DNA from 3 places in the Paenibacillus glycanilyticus genome. Region 3 is predicted to be linked to each of the others. Evidence: a T-box and tRNA genes for the amino acid it is inferred to sense, from the RefSeq annotation. Region 3 holds a T-box; the other regions hold tRNA genes.

What was found. A T-box is a leader RNA that pairs with one kind of tRNA and senses whether it is charged. The one in region 3 lies ahead of pheS (phenylalanine--tRNA ligase subunit alpha), so its partner is inferred to be a tRNA-Phe.
Region 1: it encodes a tRNA-Phe, which carries the amino acid that the T-box ahead of pheS (phenylalanine--tRNA ligase subunit alpha) is inferred to sense. The anticodon was not compared.
Region 2: it encodes a tRNA-Phe, which carries the amino acid that the T-box ahead of pheS (phenylalanine--tRNA ligase subunit alpha) is inferred to sense. The anticodon was not compared.

Annotation. Positions count from the first base shown of each region.
Region 1 is NZ_CP195155.1:208,524-214,866, reverse strand. It holds gene ACR9FF_RS01145 (response regulator transcription factor) at 1-1,424, opposite strand, end outside; gene ACR9FF_RS01140 (sensor histidine kinase) at 1,417-3,219, opposite strand; tRNA gene ACR9FF_RS01135 (tRNA-Leu) at 3,536-3,620, opposite strand; tRNA gene ACR9FF_RS01130 (tRNA-Lys) at 3,637-3,709, opposite strand; tRNA gene ACR9FF_RS01125 (tRNA-Tyr) at 3,722-3,805, opposite strand; tRNA gene ACR9FF_RS01120 (tRNA-Thr) at 3,813-3,888, opposite strand; tRNA gene ACR9FF_RS01115 (tRNA-Phe) at 3,915-3,990, opposite strand; tRNA gene ACR9FF_RS01110 (tRNA-Asp) at 4,006-4,082, opposite strand; tRNA gene ACR9FF_RS01105 (tRNA-Met) at 4,119-4,195, opposite strand; tRNA gene ACR9FF_RS01100 (tRNA-Val) at 4,213-4,288, opposite strand; tRNA gene ACR9FF_RS01095 (tRNA-Glu) at 4,365-4,439, opposite strand; tRNA gene ACR9FF_RS01090 (tRNA-Ser) at 4,460-4,550, opposite strand; tRNA gene ACR9FF_RS01085 (tRNA-Asn) at 4,554-4,629, opposite strand; rRNA gene ACR9FF_RS01080 (23S ribosomal RNA) at 4,795-6,343, opposite strand, start outside.
Region 2 is NZ_CP195155.1:1,285,841-1,292,183, forward strand. It holds rRNA gene ACR9FF_RS05745 (23S ribosomal RNA) at 1-1,003, shown strand, start outside; tRNA gene ACR9FF_RS05750 (tRNA-Asn) at 1,129-1,204, shown strand; tRNA gene ACR9FF_RS05755 (tRNA-Ser) at 1,208-1,298, shown strand; tRNA gene ACR9FF_RS05760 (tRNA-Glu) at 1,338-1,412, shown strand; tRNA gene ACR9FF_RS05765 (tRNA-Val) at 1,493-1,568, shown strand; tRNA gene ACR9FF_RS05770 (tRNA-Met) at 1,587-1,663, shown strand; tRNA gene ACR9FF_RS05775 (tRNA-Asp) at 1,698-1,774, shown strand; tRNA gene ACR9FF_RS05780 (tRNA-Phe) at 1,790-1,865, shown strand; tRNA gene ACR9FF_RS05785 (tRNA-Thr) at 1,892-1,967, shown strand; tRNA gene ACR9FF_RS05790 (tRNA-Tyr) at 1,975-2,058, shown strand; tRNA gene ACR9FF_RS05795 (tRNA-Trp) at 2,062-2,135, shown strand; tRNA gene ACR9FF_RS05800 (tRNA-His) at 2,158-2,233, shown strand; tRNA gene ACR9FF_RS05805 (tRNA-Gln) at 2,263-2,337, shown strand; tRNA gene ACR9FF_RS05810 (tRNA-Gly) at 2,343-2,417, shown strand; tRNA gene ACR9FF_RS05815 (tRNA-Cys) at 2,427-2,500, shown strand; tRNA gene ACR9FF_RS05820 (tRNA-Arg) at 2,519-2,595, shown strand; tRNA gene ACR9FF_RS05825 (tRNA-Leu) at 2,608-2,689, shown strand; gene ACR9FF_RS05830 (spore germination protein) at 2,856-4,316, shown strand; gene ACR9FF_RS05835 (Ger(x)C family spore germination protein) at 4,350-5,552, shown strand; gene ACR9FF_RS05840 (GerAB/ArcD/ProY family transporter) at 5,815-6,343, shown strand, end outside.
Region 3 is NZ_CP195155.1:1,588,169-1,594,511, forward strand. It holds gene ACR9FF_RS07205 (MFS transporter) at 1-938, opposite strand, end outside; gene ACR9FF_RS07210 (MarR family winged helix-turn-helix transcriptional regulator) at 1,074-1,550, opposite strand; gene ACR9FF_RS07215 (hypothetical protein) at 1,671-1,817, opposite strand; gene ACR9FF_RS07220 (sensor histidine kinase) at 2,155-2,997, shown strand; gene ACR9FF_RS07225 (response regulator) at 2,994-3,704, shown strand; T-box leader at 3,785-4,031, shown strand; gene pheS (phenylalanine--tRNA ligase subunit alpha) at 4,097-5,128, shown strand; gene pheT (phenylalanine--tRNA ligase subunit beta) at 5,147-6,343, shown strand, end outside.

The sequences.
Region 1 (6,343 bases), 1.4 Mb from region 3:
GTTACATACTCAATGAAATTTTCCCCTGTTGCCGCTTTGAATTGCCGGCTCAGGTAACTCGGATCCATATGATAGCGGGTTGCCATATCGATCAGTCCGACATCTTCGAAATAATGCCCGTCCAAATACGCCACAATCTCGCTCATGGGATTAGCCGCATCATTCGAAGCCGCCCTGGCGTGTATATGCGCCTCTATAGCCGCTGACAGCTCCGCCACGTAGGCGTGAAGCGCGGAGAGCGTCATCACGCTGTCAATCGCGCGTTGATCGGACAACAGCAGACTGGCTGCGGCAATAGCCGGCCATTCGTTTCCGGCGGCAGCGCCAAGCTTGCGCAGCTCCTTCTGCGCGCTCCGGATGGACAATGATTCCGATATCTCCGCTTTGCGCGCAAACTCGCCAAGCATTCTGCGAACCGAAGGCGTTTGTCCGCCAACGATCGCTTGCTGCAGCAGCTTCGCGTCGAAGCCGCCGAGCATCTCGCCGCGCTCCCGCAGCTCCCGCGGCGTATCGGCTGCTTTTACCACGAACTCGCTTCCACGCAGCGGGCTGTCGTACAGACGCTCGCTCGCTTCCTCGAAAGCCTCCGGCAATTGGTCCAGCCGTTCGCGCGGATCGCTTAATCCAACGACGGCATATAGCTGCAGCATACGGCTCGTTGTCTCGTGGAAGGGAAGCAGCAGCTCCCGCACGGTCCCGCCGTCCATAACCGGCTCTGACAACAGCAGGCAAAGACGCTGACGGTCGTCCGATTTGAAAACGTATAGCGGCGCGCCGCTCGTCAATTCGTTCATCATATTTTCGATGCTGAACATAAGCAGGTCCGCATTGCCGTTGAACTTGGTTTCCGAGAGCTCGCGGAATCTTCGAAACATGCAGACGGCAAGCCGATAGCGGCCTATAGGCGGACTCGTGAGAAGCTCCGCTGCTTTGGAGACGATGTCGGCGTTGCCCACTATTCGCCGTCCCGTCACGTTTTGCAGAAACGTCTCGGTACGCAGCTTGCGCATCTCGCTTGCGAATTGCTGACGCTGCTCGACGCTCATATGACTGCGGCTGGCCTGTATAGCTTTGAACATGGCATCCTTCAGGTCTGCATGCGACACCGGCTTCAGCACGTATTCGCATGCCTGGTAGGCAACGGCCGCTTTCATATATTCGAATTGCGAATGACCGCTGATTACGACAACCTTAATATGGTTGTACCGGTGATACAATTGCTCGAGGAACTGCTGGCCGTTCATGACCGGCATATTCATGTCCGTTACGATGATATGGGGCTTGCTGACCGGAATGAGCTCCAGCGCTTCCGCGCCGTTTCGGGCTTCCGCGACAACCTCGACATCCAGCTGCAGCTCATCTATCATTTTGCCAACCGATTTGCGCCCCCATGGCTCATCATCAACGACCATTACCTTAAACATGAGATTCTCCCCGCTTTCTGCATGGAATTCGGATACGAATAACCGTTCCTTCGCCCAGCTTGCTGTCCAATTCGAGGCCATACGAATCGCCGTATGCAAGCCGTATGCGCTCGTGAACGTTTTTCAACCCAATCGAGACCCCCGAGAATACTTCCATCGACTTCTTCTCCATATCGCTGCGCAGCTCCGCCAGCTTGGCTGGAGCTATACCCGGACCGTTGTCGCTGACGGACAATACGATTGTCCCTTCGTCCGTTTCAGCTCTGACCCGAATGAGCAGCTGCCCGTCATCCGGCCCGCCAAGCGCATGTATGACCGCGTTTTCTATAATAGGCTGCATAACGAAACGAATCGTGGAGACTTCCATTAACGACTCGGGCACGTCAAACTCCATGCGCAGCGACTCCTCAAACCGAAACTGCTGAATATACAAATAGTTGCCGACATGCGCCAGCTCCTGCCGGATTGTAGACTCCGTATTCCCCTCATAGAAGCTGTAGCGGAACAAGTCACCAAGAGAACGGCACATCTCCGGAATTTCATAATCTCCGATCAACACCGCCTTGCCGCCAATCGTTTGAAGCGTATTGTACAAGAAGTGCGGGTTAATCTGCATCTGCAGAGCAAGCAGCTGAGCCTCTTTGTTCCGAAGCTGCATCTGGTAACGCTGCTCGATCAGCTCCCGTATTTTTTCCGTCATGAAGTTGAAGCTTCGGGTCAGCTCGGATATGTCATCCCGGTAACGGTACGGCTGTGACAGCGTGACGTGGAAGTTGCCGTTGCGCACCTTTTTCATCGCCTGGCCAAGCCGTTTAATCGGTCGTGTCAAATACTGCTGGGCAAAAAGCGACAGCAGCGAAATGCACACAACCGCAAATACCAAGGCCCCGATTGCGATCAGAAGCGTATTGTTGCGATGGCGGGCCAGTTCTTCGTTCGGATAAATGATGGTTAGCGTGGAGTTCCCGTTATCCAGATAAGAGGTGCTGACGAGCAGATCCTGGCGCTGCTCGAAGCGGATCTCCTTCGGCTTCTTTTTCAGCTTGGCATCCGGCATGTCGAATGAAGGTACAATACCATCGTATTTGTCGCTCGTATGGTAGAAGGTTTCGCCCCTGGAGTTGCGCAGCACGATGACATTCGGAGACTGGTTATTCGCCTCGATTACTTTAGCGAGCTCTTTGACCTGAATGTAAAAAACAAGCGTGCCGATTTTACTATGGTAGAACGGGTCATAGATCGTAATGGCAAATACGAAAAAATCCTGCTTAAACGAAGAATCCCTGTAGGAAAAGGAGAGTGAGTTCTGGAACGGCAAATCGAGCATGTCCTCGTAATGGGGGATGCTCTCGTTAAAAGGGATAGAATCATAACTGGCCGCTCTCGACCAAAAGTCCTTCAGCTTATTGTCCTTGCCAAAGATCATGACTTTAATGACGGTATCCTTGTTCTTATTGGAGACAAGCGCATAGTAGCTCTTCAGCGACTCTCCAAGAGCAAAGAAATCCTCGTCGTTCGTGTTACGGCCGTGCTCCATCAAATTCATAACACGGGGGAAACCGTACACCTGCAGCGCAGAAGAGGACAGGTCTCGAAAGTATTGATTCAAATAGCCGGCTACATATTGCGCATTCTGGCTGGTGCTGCGGTACATCGTACGTTCCAGCGATTTCGTGCTTGATTCGTAAAAAAGATAAGACAGCACAAGCATCGGGACGAGAGACGTGATTACGCTGCTCCAAACAATCTTTGTCCGAATACTCCGGTTGACGAAAAGCCACTTGATTACCTTCATGGCAGCGGACCTTCCTGACTTTTATCCGCCGGAAAGACGGAGTCATCAATTACTCCAAATATCCGGACCTTATCCTCTGTCCGTAATTTTTGACCAACCTGTGTAGAGCTCGTCCAACCGATCATGCTACCCCTCGCTTTTTATGAAATCGATGCCAAATGGTGATGATGCATTATACCGTCTGGGCAGAATACCTGCAATTCAATTTATCGTTAATTCCATGTTCAATTTTTTGACTGATATAACTAGGCTCCATATCGTTTCGGAAAAACAAAAAAGAGCCTTGCTAAGCAAGGCTCCGTAATTTCAAATCATATGGTGCGGTTGATGGGACTTGAACCCATACGCCCGGTGGGCACTACCCCCTCAAGATAGCGTGTCTGCCGTTCCACCACAACCGCAAAAAGCAAGGTAAAGTGAGCCATGAAGGACTCGAACCTTCGACACCCTGATTAAAAGTCAGGTGCTCTACCAACTGAGCTAATGGCTCTCAAATAAAAAATGGTGGAGGGTGATGGATTCGAACCACCGAACCGTTAGGAAGAGATTTACAGTCTCCCGCGTTTGGCCACTTCGCTAACCCTCCGTAAAAATGGTGCCGGCGATAGGAGTCGAACCCACGACCTACTGATTACAAGTCAGTTGCTCTACCAACTGAGCTACACCGGCATATTAACTTTTCCAACCATCTAACATGGTGGCTCGGGACGGAATCGAACCGCCGACACGAGGATTTTCAGTCCTCTGCTCTACCAACTGAGCTACCGAGCCTGATGTTTGATTAAATGGCGGAGCTGACGGGATTCGAACCCGCGGTCTCCTGCGTGACAGGCAGGCATGTTAGGCCTCTACACCACAGCTCCACATCGAATTCTCGGTAAAAACCGAAGATAAAGTTTTGGTTGCGGGGGCAGGATTTGAACCTGCGGCCTTCGGGTTATGAGCCCGACGAGCTACCGAGCTGCTCCACCCCGCGTCATTTTAAAACATATATGGTGGAGGCTGAGGGGATCGAACCCCCGACCCTCTGCTTGTAAGGCAGATGCTCTCCCAGCTGAGCTAAGCCTCCATATTGTGTAATTCCGGGGTCCCCGAAAAGTAATCGGAATAACCTTCGAAATGGAACTTCATTTTTTGGGTAAAATTGGTGACCCGTAGGGGATTCGAACCCCTGTTACCTCCGTGAAAGGGAGGTGTCTTAACCCCTTGACCAACGGGCCTTATCAAATAAAAAGTTATATGGCAGAGAGGAAGGGATTCGAACCCTCGAGACCCGGTTAGAGCCTACACGATTTCCAATCGTGCTCCTTCGACCACTCGGACACCTCTCTATATGGCTCCCCGAACAGGACTCGAACCTGTGACAACTCGATTAACAGTCGAGTGCTCTACCAACTGAGCTATCAGGGAACATTAAGAAAAAAGGTAAAGCCCAATAAAAAACCCACTTCATGGTGGGTGTTTATTTATGCTATAAACATAAAACACCATAACAAACTGAATATGATTCAAACAAAACATTAGCTGGTTTCCGGTTTCAAACCGGAGTCCCCGCAAAGTACTGTGGGGTTTGTTTAGGATAAGCCCTCGACCGATTAGTATTCGTCAGCTCCACACATTGCTGTGCTTCCACCCCGAACCTATCAACCTCGTCGTCTTCAAGGGGTCTTACTAATTGGGAAATCTCATCTTGAGGGGGGCTTCACGCTTAGATGCTTTCAGCGCTTATCCCGTCCGTACTTGGCTACCCAGCGGTGCTCCTGGCGGAACAACTGGTACACCAGCGGTACGTCCATCCCGGTCCTCTCGTACTAAGGACAGCTCCTCTCAAATTTCCTGCGCCCGCGACAGATAGGGACCGAACTGTCTCACGACGTTCTGAACCCAGCTCGCGTACCGCTTTAATGGGCGAACAGCCCAACCCTTGGGACCTACTTCAGCCCCAGGATGCGATGAGCCGACATCGAGGTGCCAAACCTCCCCGTCGATGTGGACTCTTGGGGGAGATAAGCCTGTTATCCCCAGGGTAGCTTTTATCCGTTGAGCGATGGCCCTTCCATTCGGTACCACCGGATCACTAAGCCCGACTTTCGTCCCTGCTCGACTTGTTGGTCTCGCAGTCAAGCTCCCTTATGCCTTTGCACTCTACGAATGATTTCCAACCATTCTGAGGGAACCTTTGGGCGCCTCCGTTACATTTTAGGAGGCGACCGCCCCAGTCAAACTGCCCACCTGACACGGTCCCTCTACCCGATTCAGGGTAGCAGGTTAGAACTCCGATACGATCAGGGTGGTATCCCAACGTCGCCTCCACACAAGCTGGCGCTCATGCTTCTCAGGCTCCCACCTATCCTGTACAGATCGTACCAAAGTCCAATATCAAGCTGCAGTAAAGCTCCATGGGGTCTTTCCGTCTTGTCGCGGGTAACCTGCATCTTCACAGGTATTAAAATTTCACCGGATCTCTCGTTGAGACAGCGCCCAAGTCGTTACGCCATTCGTGCGGGTCAGAATTTACCTGACAAGGAATTTCGCTACCTTAGGACCGTTATAGTTACGGCCGCCGTTTACTGGGGCTTCGGTTCACAGCTTCGGATTGCTCCTAACCGCTCCCCTTAACCTTCCAGCACCGGGCAGGCGTCAGCCCGTATACTTCGCCTTACGGCTTCGCACAGACCTGTGTTTTTGCTAAACAGTCGCTTGGGCCTTTTCACTGCGGCCCCCTCGGGCTATTCACCCTACCGAGGCACCCCTTCTCCCGAAGTTACGGGGTCATTTTGCCGAGTTCCTTAACGAGAGTTCTTCCGCGCGCCTTAGCATGCTCTGCTCGCCTACCTGTGTCGGTTTGCGGTACGGGCACCTTCACCTGGCTAGAGGCTTTTCTTGACAGCCGGAGTACATGACCTTCGCTACTGCAATTTTCGCTCCCCATCACAGCCTAGCTTACGCGAGTTGCGGATTTGCCTACAACTCTGCCTCACTGCTTGGACAGGCTATTCCATCAGCCTGCGTCACTGCCCTTCTGTGTCACCCCATTGCTCATAACGGTTTACGGTGGTACAGGAATTTCAACCTGTTGTCCTTCCACTACGCCTTTCGGCCTCGCGTTAGGTCCCGACTTACC
Region 2 (6,343 bases), 300 kb from region 3:
AGCCCCAGTAAACGGCGGCCGTAACTATAACGGTCCTAAGGTAGCGAAATTCCTTGTCAGGTAAATTCTGACCCGCACGAATGGCGTAACGACTTGGGCGCTGTCTCAACGAGAGATCCGGTGAAATTTTAATACCTGTGAAGATGCAGGTTACCCGCGACAAGACGGAAAGACCCCATGGAGCTTTACTGCAGCTTGATATTGGACTTTGGTACGATCTGTACAGGATAGGTGGGAGCCTGAGAAGCATGAGCGCCAGCTTGTGTGGAGGCGACGTTGGGATACCACCCTGATCGTATCGGAGTTCTAACCTGCTACCCTGAATCGGGTAGAGGGACCGTGTCAGGTGGGCAGTTTGACTGGGGCGGTCGCCTCCTAAAATGTAACGGAGGCGCCCAAAGGTTCCCTCAGAATGGTTGGAAATCATTCGGAGAGTGCAAAGGCATAAGGGAGCTTGACTGCGAGACCAACAAGTCGAGCAGGGACGAAAGTCGGGCTTAGTGATCCGGTGGTACCGAATGGAAGGGCCATCGCTCAACGGATAAAAGCTACCCTGGGGATAACAGGCTTATCTCCCCCAAGAGTCCACATCGACGGGGAGGTTTGGCACCTCGATGTCGGCTCATCGCATCCTGGGGCTGAAGTAGGTCCCAAGGGTTGGGCTGTTCGCCCATTAAAGCGGTACGCGAGCTGGGTTCAGAACGTCGTGAGACAGTTCGGTCCCTATCTGTCGCGGGCGCAGGAAATTTGAGAGGAGCTGTCCTTAGTACGAGAGGACCGGGATGGACGTACCGCTGGTGTACCAGTTGTTCCGCCAGGAGCACCGCTGGGTAGCCAAGTACGGACGGGATAAGCGCTGAAAGCATCTAAGCGTGAAGCCCCCCTCAAGATGAGATTTCCCAATTAGTAAGACCCCTTGAAGACGACGAGGTTGATAGGTTCGGGGTGGAAGCACAGCAATGTGTGGAGCTGACGAATACTAATCGGTCGAGGGCTTATCCTAAACAACCCCCAAAAAGTGAAGTTAAGCGTTGCAGCTTATTCCGATTACTTTTCGGGGACCCCGCAAGAAACTTAAGGAATTCATAATTTCGCATCCAGTTTTCAAGGCGCAAGCTTTGAATGTATTCCCTGATAGCTCAGTTGGTAGAGCACTCGACTGTTAATCGAGTTGTCACAGGTTCGAGTCCTGTTCGGGGAGCCATATAGAGAGGTGTCCGAGTGGTCGAAGGAGCACGATTGGAAATCGTGTAGGCTCTAACCGGGTCTCGAGGGTTCGAATCCCTTCCTCTCTGCCATAATATTTCTTACATAGCTGATTGCTACGTAATAAGCAAGGCCCGTTGGTCAAGGGGTTAAGACACCTCCCTTTCACGGAGGTAACAGGGGTTCGAATCCCCTACGGGTCACCATCTTTACAAAAAAGAAACAAAAAAGTTCTTGCCAAGCCGACTTGAATGTGATATATTATAAAAGTCGCTCGAGAGAATATGGAGGCTTAGCTCAGCTGGGAGAGCATCTGCCTTACAAGCAGAGGGTCGGGGGTTCGATCCCCTCAGCCTCCACCATATATGTTTTAAAAATGACGCGGGGTGGAGCAGCTCGGTAGCTCGTCGGGCTCATAACCCGAAGGCCGCAGGTTCAAATCCTGCCCCCGCAACCAAAACTTTATCTTCGGTTTTTACCGAGAACGATGTGGAGCTGTGGTGTAGAGGCCTAACATGCCTGCCTGTCACGCAGGAGACCGCGGGTTCGAATCCCGTCAGCTCCGCCATTTAATCAAACATCAGGCTCGGTAGCTCAGTTGGTAGAGCAGAGGACTGAAAATCCTCGTGTCGGCGGTTCGATTCCGTCCCGAGCCACCATGTTAGATGGTTGGAAAAGTTAATATGCCGGTGTAGCTCAGTTGGTAGAGCAACTGACTTGTAATCAGTAGGTCGTGGGTTCGACTCCTATCGCCGGCACCATTTTTACGGAGGGTTAGCGAAGTGGCCAAACGCGGGAGACTGTAAATCTCTTCCTAACGGTTCGGTGGTTCGAATCCATCACCCTCCACCATTTAGGGGCATAGTTTAAAGGTAGAACAAAGGTCTCCAAAACCTTTGGTGTGGGTTCAATTCCTGCTGCCCCTGCCAGATAATTTTTATAGTGAGTATGGCGGTCGTGGCGAAGGGGTTAACGCACCGGTCTGTGGCTCCGGCATTCGTGGGTTCAAGTCCCATCGATCGCCCCATTTTCACTAAAGTTTAAAAAGTTTTCTGTTGGGGATTAGCCAAGCGGTAAGGCAACGGACTTTGACTCCGTCACTCCAAGGTTCGAATCCTTGATCCCCAGCCATTTATGCGGAAGTGGCTCAGCGGTAGAGCATCGCCTTGCCAAGGCGAGGGTCGCGGGTTCGATTCCCGTCTTCCGCTCCATAATTAGGTGGCGCCATAGCCAAGTGGTAAGGCAGAGCTCTGCAAAAGCTTTACCCCCAGTTCGAGTCTGGGTGGCGCCTCCACAATTATTTCAATAAAATGTGCCCTTAGCTCAGCTGGATAGAGCGTTTGACTACGAATCAAAAGGTCAGGAGTTCGAATCTCTTAGGGCACGCCATATTTATCAAATGCCGGTGTGGCGGAATGGCAGACGCGCGCGACTCAAAATCGTGAGGGAAACCGTGGAGGTTCGAGTCCTCTCACCGGCACCAATATTGAAATGATTGCGCTGATTGTACTTTGTACGGTCAGCGTTTTTTGCATGTTTATATACTTTACGAGCACCTGGCGGACTAACCTCCGACGGGTGCTTTTTGTTTATATCGATTGGCGTATGACCATACTGATAATTATCAAATACGGGTGATGTGATGCAGCATGAGTCAGATCGATATTACAACGATTAAAGAAAAACTCGGTAACAGTAACGATATTATTTTTAAAGAATTCCAAATTGAATATGGTGGCAATTCTCGAACAGTGAATTTGTTTTATGCGGATGGACTAGTAAACACGGACTCTGTTCAGGATTTTATATTGGAGACTCTGATGGTGGAGTTTCCGAATCTTAATACGAATCAGCATCCTTTTCTGGACTTGCTGACCGCGGGAGAAATAGAAGAAGTGACATCGACGGATACGATGTACTATAACCTGTTTTCCGGCCATGTCATTCTTATATGGGACAGCAATAAAATATTGTCCATTGCTATGAATGGAATTAAAGACCGTGCGGTTTCAGAGGCCATGACGGAAACGGTAAGCCGCGGCCCCAAAGAGTCGTTTACGGAATCCATTCGCACAAATACGGCACTGGTCAGAAGGAAAATTAAGAATCCCGATTTGTGGCTTGAAAATATGAGAATCGGGAAAATGACCCAGACTAGTGTTTCCATAATGTATATAAAAGGTATTGTGAGCGATAAGATCTTGGAAGAGGTTCGTAACCGATTATCCAGAATAGATATTGACGGGATTCTGGAAAGCGGCTATATCGAAGAGCTGATTCAGGATTCCGCTTATAGTCCATTTCCGACCATGTACAATTCTGAACGGCCGGATGTTATCGCTGCGGAACTGCTGGAAGGCAAAGTGGCGATATTGGTGGATGGAACGCCTCATGTGCTTGTGGTTCCCGCTTTGTTCATTTCCTTCATGCATTCTGCGGAGGATTACTATCAACGCGCCGATATCAGCTCGCTGATCAGGATTCTCCGCTTTGTAGGCATCTTTATCGCTCTGTTAGGGCCATCGCTTTATATAGCCATCACGACCTTTCATCAGGAAATGCTCCCTACTCAGCTGCTCATTGGACTTGCGGCCCAACGGGAAGGGATACCTTTTCCCGCATTTATCGAGGCGTTGATTATGGAGATTACGTTCGAGATCCTGCGTGAAGCCGGGGTTCGGATGCCTAGAACAATGGGTCAGGCTATTTCGATTGTCGGCACCTTGGTTATCGGACAGGCAGCTGTGGATGCGGGGATTGTTTCCGCTGCGATGGTAATAGTGGTATCCATCACGGCTATATCAAGCTTTGTTGTGCCAGCCATGAATATGTCCATTTCCATCCGCATGATCCGATTCGCGTTAATGGGGCTGGCTGCGTCCTTTGGTTTATACGGGATAATTCTAGGCATTTTTGCGCTCGTGCTTCATTTATGCAGTCTCCGTACCTTCGGAGTACCGTATATGAGTCCATTTGGACCGTTTATTGCCGAGGATACGAAGGATACCTTATTCCGGCTACCGCACTGGGCCATGCGGAAACGGCTGCGTCTAATTAGTCAGAATAATATTACCCGAGGCAATAACAAGCTTCCCGGGCCGAAGCGGTAATCGAGAATAAAGGCAACGAGATGAGGAATTGCGATGATGATGCGGAGAATATTAGTTCCCTTATTGTTTGTTTTAATAGTGATGACGCTGACTGGCTGCTGGAATCGCCGCGAGCTTAATGATCTGGCGATTGCCGTGGCAATCGGAATCGATAAGGATGGGGAGAATCAATATCAGGTGTCAGTTCAGGTCGTTGACCCGGGAGAGGTTGCCGCAAACAACAGAACGATGACGCGGACTCCCGTTACGTTTTACCAAGCGAGGGGACGAACCATATTTGAAGCCATACGCAAAATGACTACGGTATCGCCGAGACCTATATATTCTGCCCACCTTCGGATGTTAGTCATCGGCGAGGAGTTAGCCAAAGAAGGGATTGCGGATGCTCTTGAATACATGTCCAGATATTATGAGCATCGCACCGATTTCTACATCACCATTGCAAGAGAGACTACCGCAGCAAGCACGCTGAAAATATTAACCCATTTGGAAGCTATCCCTGCCAATCAGATGTATTCTTCTTTGCTTAACTCGCAGAAGCAATGGGCGCCAACCGCATCGATAACGCTGGATCAGCTCATTATGGATATCGTTAGAAAAGGCAAACAACCGGTTGTCACCGGACTCCGCCTGAGAGGTGACCGCGAAAAAGGCGAAAGCAGGGAGAATGTTGAAAAAATTGCTTCACCCGCACACCTGCAGTATTCGGGCATGGCTGTTTTTAACGAGGATAAGCTTGTTGGATGGTTGAATGAAGGAGAAAGCAGAGGCTACTCTTTTATTCACAACGATGTACATAATACGGTCGGGGTTCTTAAGTGTCCCGAGGGCGGGAGAATGACAATTGAGGTCATTCGTTCGAAAACGACAACCAAAGCCAGGTTTGTAAACGGAGAACCGGAAATACATATAGGGATTCGTACCGAGGGCAGCATTGGCGAAGTGTTGTGTAAAATCGATCTGACTCAAAAATCGTCTATTTATGAGTTGGAGCACGAAAGCGCGGAAGCGATACGGGGGTTTGTACAGAAAACAATCCATCAGGTTCAGGAAAAATACAAAGTGGATATATTTGGCTTTGGAGATGTCGTTCATCGCGCGAATCCTTCCTATTGGAAAAGTGTTGAGAATAATTGGGATGCCGTCTTTCAGAAGATGCCGGTCAAGTTAGACGTTGTGGTAAATATCCGGCAGACCGGTACGGTTAGTAACTCGTTTATGCAAGAAATGAAGTAAGAAGGAATTAGCAACTATGATGAAATATATATGGCTATTCGCAGCCGCAGCTGTAATTATTCTGATTGAAGTGCCGTCATTGAGGAAGAGAAAGCTGAGGAAGGATCTTTGGGTATTCTTTTGCCTGCTGGGGTTAGGTATCTTACTGGTGATTATGAGGTTCCTCAATTTACATATTCCTAATCCGGTAAATGGGCTCGATTATATGCTGCGGCCGCTGGCCGAGGCGATTTTTCAAAATTTAAGCGGGAGGTGATGAAGGATGCTCGAGAAGGGAAAAATAAGTCACCGGCAGCTGACCGTTCTTACGCTTCTGTATACGATTGGCACCTCCATCCTGATCGTTCCTTCCATTATGGCCGTATTCTCCAAACAAGACGGCTGGATTGCATGCCTTATAGGAACAGCGGCCAATCTTCTAACCATATTGATTTATAGCGCGCTGGCCGGCCGCTATCCCACATTAACGCTTGCGGAGTTTAGCGAGAAGATATTGGGGAAGTGGCTAGGAAAGGTTATTTCGTTGTTTTTCCTTTCTTTTATCTTTTTGTTGTCTTCTTTCCTGCTTCGCGTCGTAGGGAATTTCATGACGACCCATATTATGCCGAATACGCCAATCGAAATAACGATTATTTTATTCATGGCTGTGGTGGTTTACGCGGTTCGGCTTGGTATTGAAACAACGGCTAGGGCAGCGGAGATTTTCTTGCCGTTTGTAATCGCATTGTTTCTATTCCTTACTTTCTTCCTGTTGCCCCAGATTAGAATAGATCGGGCTGAGCCTGTTTTCG
Region 3 (6,343 bases):
AACAGCAGCGACAGCCCCCTCAGACCGTAATACCAGAACAGCAGCCAGCGGCTGTCGAAGCGGTCGGACAACCAGCCGGATATCGTGGTGCCAAAGAGGTCAAAGATTCCCATCATCGCGAGCAGTCCCGCAGCGGCAACCTCCACCATCCCGTGATCCCCGCAGGCGGCAATCAGATGTGTGCCGATCAGGCCGTTTGTAGAGAAGCCGCAGAAAAAGAAAGTGCCGGCGAGCAGCCAGAACGTTTTGTTTTTCATCGCATAGCCAAGATTCTGGATAGGAGACAGGAACAGATTGCCGCGGAACGGCGTAGGCTTAACGATTTCATCCGTACCGTAAGGAGCGGCACCCACATCGGAAGGATGATTTTTCATCCAGATGGCAACCAGCACAAACACCGTCACGATACCAGCAACAGCCGTATACATCGCGGAGCGCCAGCCGTAATCGGAGGTCATTTTGGCAAGCAGCGGCAGGAACAACAGCTGTCCGGCAGCGGCGCTTGCCGTCAGCATACCGACAACCAGCCCTTTTCGCTTCACAAACCACAGGTTGCTGACGGTAACGCCAAGCACGTTGGCCATCATGCCGGTTGCAAGGCCGGAGACGAGGCCCCACAGCAGATCGAACTGCCATAACGCTGTAATGAATGGCGTAACGGCAAGGCTTGCGGCCAATACCGCTAGAGCGATAAGCACGACCTTACGGATGCCGAAGCGCAGTAACAGGGCAGCGGAGAACGGACCAACCAGACCGTATAGTAAAATGCCGATGGATGCTACGCTGGAGATTTCTCCCCGGCTCCAGCCGAATTCGTCCTGGAAAGGGATCATCAGTACGCTTGGCATGGAACGAATGCCTGCCGATACCAGCAGGGTAACGAAGGTGAGCAGAACGATTATCCACCCGTAATAAAACTTGCTCTTGACCTGATTCATGTCGCACCTCGACTTAATTTGTTTGTACATACAAACGTATGGACATAAATAGTTCGGATAAAGGAACTATGGCAGAAGCTTTGATTTAAACCCATTTCGAGTTGCAACAGTATGACTTATTGCAGTTACGGGCCGTTATTTCTCCAGCTGTTCGCTTGTTGTTTCCAGAGATAGCGTCAGCTGCGCCGCAGCTTCATTGCCAAGAATCGCTTGGTACGATTCAAGCAGCTTTTTGGAAGCGGCACGAATCGCTGGCTCCAGCTCGCGGCCTTTATCCGTCGGATAGACCAGAACGGTTTTCCCTTGCACCTTGCGCTCGACAAGCTGTTTGGCTTCAAGCTTATCAATAAAGCGGGTTAAGGTAGAAGGGGTAATATACAGCTTCTCGGATAATTCCTTTTGCGTAATGCCGGGTTTGGCGACACTGAGACGAATGACATAGCCATAACCGGGTGCAAGCCCCGTGGTAGCAAAAGCATCGTCTGCCATGCGGGTAATCGCTCTGCTTAGGCGGTTCGCCGTAAAATATAAGCAGGTATGCAGGAAAGCTTCGGGATTTTCCACTTGTTGTTCAATATCCGCAGCCGTTGCCGGGTCGATGTCTTTTGTCATATCCTATGCCCTCCTTGGGGTTTGATGACTTCTATTTTGTATGTACAACAAAAATAATTCAAATTCAATTTCCTGTCAATAGAAAAACGCCCCCATGCCCAAAATGGAGGCGTTATGAATCTACTTATGCTCGTCCTCGGACTCGTAAGCGATTAAGCTGATTGTTGAACCCATCTGGCCGGTTAGCTTTTGCTCTAATTGTCGGATCTCTTCAAGCGCTTCCGTATGGCCTTCAAGCTCAGCAAGCTTGAAATGATTATTGGTCATTGGTATTCCTCCTCTCTAATTTTCATTGTGCTCGCGGTTGAGCATTCTTATACGAATTGTTCTTTCGCAAGGTGTCTAGTACACTTGGAGGGGAGTCCACTATGCGATTACCCGGGAAATGTTATCTGCGTTAATCATTTAGAGCATTAGTGATGTGCGATCATTCATTAAGTTAATGCTTACGAATAGGTGATCGCTTACGAATCATGAATCATCACATCCAGCCTACATCAGGCTGTATAGGTGACAATTCTTTAGGTGATCGCTTACGAAGTATGAATCATCACGAGCAGCTTTTAAGCTGCTTGTGTTCTAATTCATTTTAGGAGATGCAAAAATGTCCTACAAATCCCTGAAATTTTTAATATTATGGATCCCTACTATCGTCGTTGGTTTATGGGAGTACGTCCGGCACGTCTTTCTGCTTCCGTACGTTTCCATGGAGCTGGGGAATTTTTTGGCGCCGGCTCTTGTATTTCTGTTTACGTTAACTTTATTGCGCGGATTGTTCGGCAGGCTGGAGCAGACGCAGGAAGCCCTTCAGCGGGAACGGGTGTCCAAGGCGTCCTTTCAGCAGCGGGAGCAGCTGGCCCGCGAGCTGCATGACGGCATCTCCCAATCGTTATTCCTGCTCTCCGTTAAGCTGGATAAGCTGGAGCGTATGGAGCTTGGAGATGATGCAAGGGACACAACCGTTCAAATCCGGCAGACCGTTAAGCATGTGTACGAGGATGTCCGGCAGTCCATCGCAAATTTGCAGTCCCCGGCTGTAGTCGTTGACGATTCATGGCTGACCGCGATTCATGGCGCGGTGAATGATTTATTGCAAAACAGCGGCATTCGCGCAAAGCTCGATTGGCAGCTGCAGGAAGGCGTATTATCCAACAAACAGCTGGTCGAGCTGCAGTCGATTATTCGGGAAGCGCTTATGAACGTCAGCAAATACGCGCAGGCGACCGAGGTTCGGGTCATTAGCCGGCAGCAGGGCGATGAGGATTTTGTATGCGAAATAAAGGATAACGGGGTTGGGGCGGAACCTAGCCAGATCGATGCAAAGGATCGATACGGCATTCGCATGATGCGGGATCGCGCTGAGCAAATGGGCTGGCTGTTTGACATAAAAAGCGCGGTCGGCGAAGGAACAACGGTACGCATTCAATCCGGAGGTGAAGGGAAATGAGTGAAGCAAACGGGCAGATTCGCGTTTTTTTGGTCGATGATCATCCCCACGGAAGGGAAGGTATGCGGGAAATTATCGGAGCGGATCCGGAATTTACGGTTGTCGGAGAAGCGGCCAGCGGCGAGGAAGCCATCGCCCGCATCGATGACGTGCTGCCCGATCTGGTGCTGATGGACATCAACATGCCGGGTATGGGCGGGCTTGAGGCGACGCAGCAGCTGAAATACCTCTATCCGTCCCTGAAGATTGTTATGGTGACCGTCTCCGACGACATAACCCATCTGTTCGAAGCGATCAAGCGGGGAGCCCAAGGTTATCTGTTCAAAAATCTTTCTCCTTCCGCCTGGAGGGAATATCTCCGGGCCGTTGTGGATGACGAGGCGCCGATGTCGAAGGAAATTGCCTTCAGGCTGCTGCAGGAATTTACTTCGGCTGCTTCGTCCAACGGGACAAACCCGGCAAAGACCGGTGCAAGAACTGGCGTTGCCAGTGATGCTTCGGCAATGACAACGCCGCTTACTTCCCGAGAGAAGGATATTCTTGAACGGGTGGTGACGGGAGAATCGAATAAAGAGATTGCGGTTGCCTTCGGATTGTCCGAGCATACGGTCAAAAACCATTTGAAGAACATTTTGCAGAAGCTTCATCTGGATAACCGCGTTCAGCTTACCCGTTATGCCTATGAACAAGGGCTGCTCGAAAAATAAATTTGCCTTGGCAGCGAATGGTTGCAAGGAAATAAGGAAATGCATATAATATAGATTATTGTGTCCAAGTGTAAAAATGGATGAAAGCTTTGATGGAGATAAGTAAGCAGGGCTTCCGTACAGGGAGAAGACGCCATGGATTGCGAGCGTCTTTACGGGATTAGGCTGCCGAAGTTCACTCCGGAGCAGACGCCTGAACCGCTGCAAGCCGCTAATGGCTTACGGCGAATTAGGGAAGGTCCGGTTCCCGCCGTTAACGGGATTTGAGGGGTTGCTGTTATTATGGCAATCCGAATTAGGGTGGTACCACGGTCTTTCGTCCCTTGCGGGGAGAAAGGCCTTTTTTTGTTGCTATTTTGTTTTAAATTCCACAGTGGAGGCGAGATTTTACGATGAAAGAACGTTTGGAAGCATTGCGCGTAGAAGCGCTGCAAGAGCTGCAGCAGGTTGACAGTCCGCAGCAACTGAATGATTTGCGAGTAAAGTACTTGGGTAAAAAAGGGGCGCTGACCGAGATTTTGCGCGGCATGGGCGGCCTGAGCGCGGAAGAGCGTCCGGTTATCGGCCAAGTGGCCAATGATGTTCGCGCCGCAATCGAAGGCGTAATCGACGAGAAGCAGAACGCGTTCCTCGCTGCCGAGACGGAAAACCGTCTTCGCGCGGAGACGATTGACGTCACGCTGCCGGGCAAAGCGTTGCCGACGGGCGCGGTGCATCCGCTGAACAAAGTCGCGCAGGAAATCGAAGACGTATTTATCGGACTTGGCTATTCCATTGCCGAAGGTCCGGAAGTCGAGACGGATTATTTCAACTTCGAAGCTCTTAACCTGCCGAAAAATCACCCTGCCCGCGATATGCAGGATTCGTTCTACATTACGGAAGACATTCTGATGCGCACGCATACGTCGCCGGTACAGGTTCGCACGATGCAGCAAATGAACGGCAAGCCGATCAAAGTCATCTGCCCGGGCAAAGTTTACCGCCGCGACGACGACGACGCGACGCATTCGTTCATGTTCAATCAGATTGAGGGCCTTGTCGTTGGCCCTAACATCCGCATGAGCGACCTGAAGGGCACACTGCTGCAGTTCGTTCAGCAAATGTTTGGAGAGCAGGCGCAAATCCGTCTTCGCCCAAGCTTCTTCCCGTTCACGGAGCCAAGCGCGGAGGTTGACGTAACCTGCGTGCAATGCGGCGGCCATGGCTGCCGCATGTGTAAGCAAACAGGCTGGCTTGAAATTCTCGGCTGCGGCATGGTGCATCCGCGCGTTCTTGAGATGGGCGGCTACGATCCGAAGGAAGTGAGCGGCTTCGCGTTCGGCATGGGCGTTGAGCGTATCGCGCTTCTGAAATACGGAATCGACGATATCCGTCACTTCTATACGAACGATCAGCGGTTCTTAAGCCAATTCGCGAGAATGTAAAGGGAGGGGAAACAAGCGATGAAAGTATCTTACCAATGGTTAAATGAATATATCGATTTGACAGGCTATACAGGCGAGGAATTAGCCGAAAAAATGACGCGTGGCGGCATCGAGATCGACAGCGTGGAATCCCTGAATAAAGGGGTTTCCGGCGTTGTTGTCGGTTACGTGAAATCCCGCGAGAAGCATCCGGATGCCGACAAGCTTAGCGTATGCAAGATCGATGTCGGTACGGACGAAGAGCTTCAGATCGTGTGCGGAGCGAAAAACGTGGACGCCGGCCAAAAGGTGCCGGTTGCGATGATCGGCGCGAAGCTGCCGGGAGATTTCGCAATCAAACGCGCGAAGCTGCGCGGCGTGGAATCGCAAGGCATGATCTGCTCCGCGAAGGAGCTTGGCATTAACGACAAGCTTCTGCCGAAAGAGCAGCAGGAAGGGATTCTCGTGCTCCCGGAATCGACTCCGGTCGGCACGCCAATCGGCGAAGTGCTTGGCATCAACGACGAGGTGCTTGAGCTGGATCTGACGCCTAACCGTTCGGACTGCCTTAGCATGCTGGGCGTTGCTTACGAGATTGGCGCCTTGACCGGCCGCGAGGTTCGCGTTCCCGAACCGGCCGTCAACCATGCGGCAGACCATGCGGACAGCCATATTGCCGTATCGATCAGCTCTCCGGAGCAATGCTCGCATTACAGCGCGCGTTACATCAAAGGAGTGAAGGTTGGCCCATCCCCGCAATGGCTGCAAAACCGCCTGATCGCGGCGGGTATCCGTCCGATCAGCAACGTGGTTGACGTAACAAACTTCGTTATGCTGGAATACGGCCAGCCGCTGCATGCTTTTGACGCGGATGCCATTACGACGGGCCGAATCGACGTTCGTCTGGCGAAGCAAGGCGAGAAGATCGTTACGTTGGATGATCAGGAGCGCACGCTTGAGCCTCATATGCTTGTTATTACGGATGGGGAGAAGCCTGTTGCCCTCGCTGGCGTCATGGGCGGAGCGAATTCCGAAGTAAACGAGAAGACGGTTAACATTTTGCTGGAGTCGGCGAAGTTCGACGGCGGCACGGTCCGCAAAACCTCCCGCCAGCTTGGCCTCCGTTCGGAATCGAGCATCCGCTTCGAGAAGGAAGTGGATCCGGCCCGCGTTATTCCGGCGCTGAACCGCGCGGCTGCTCTTATTGCGGAGCTTGCCGACGGTCTTGTGGCAGAA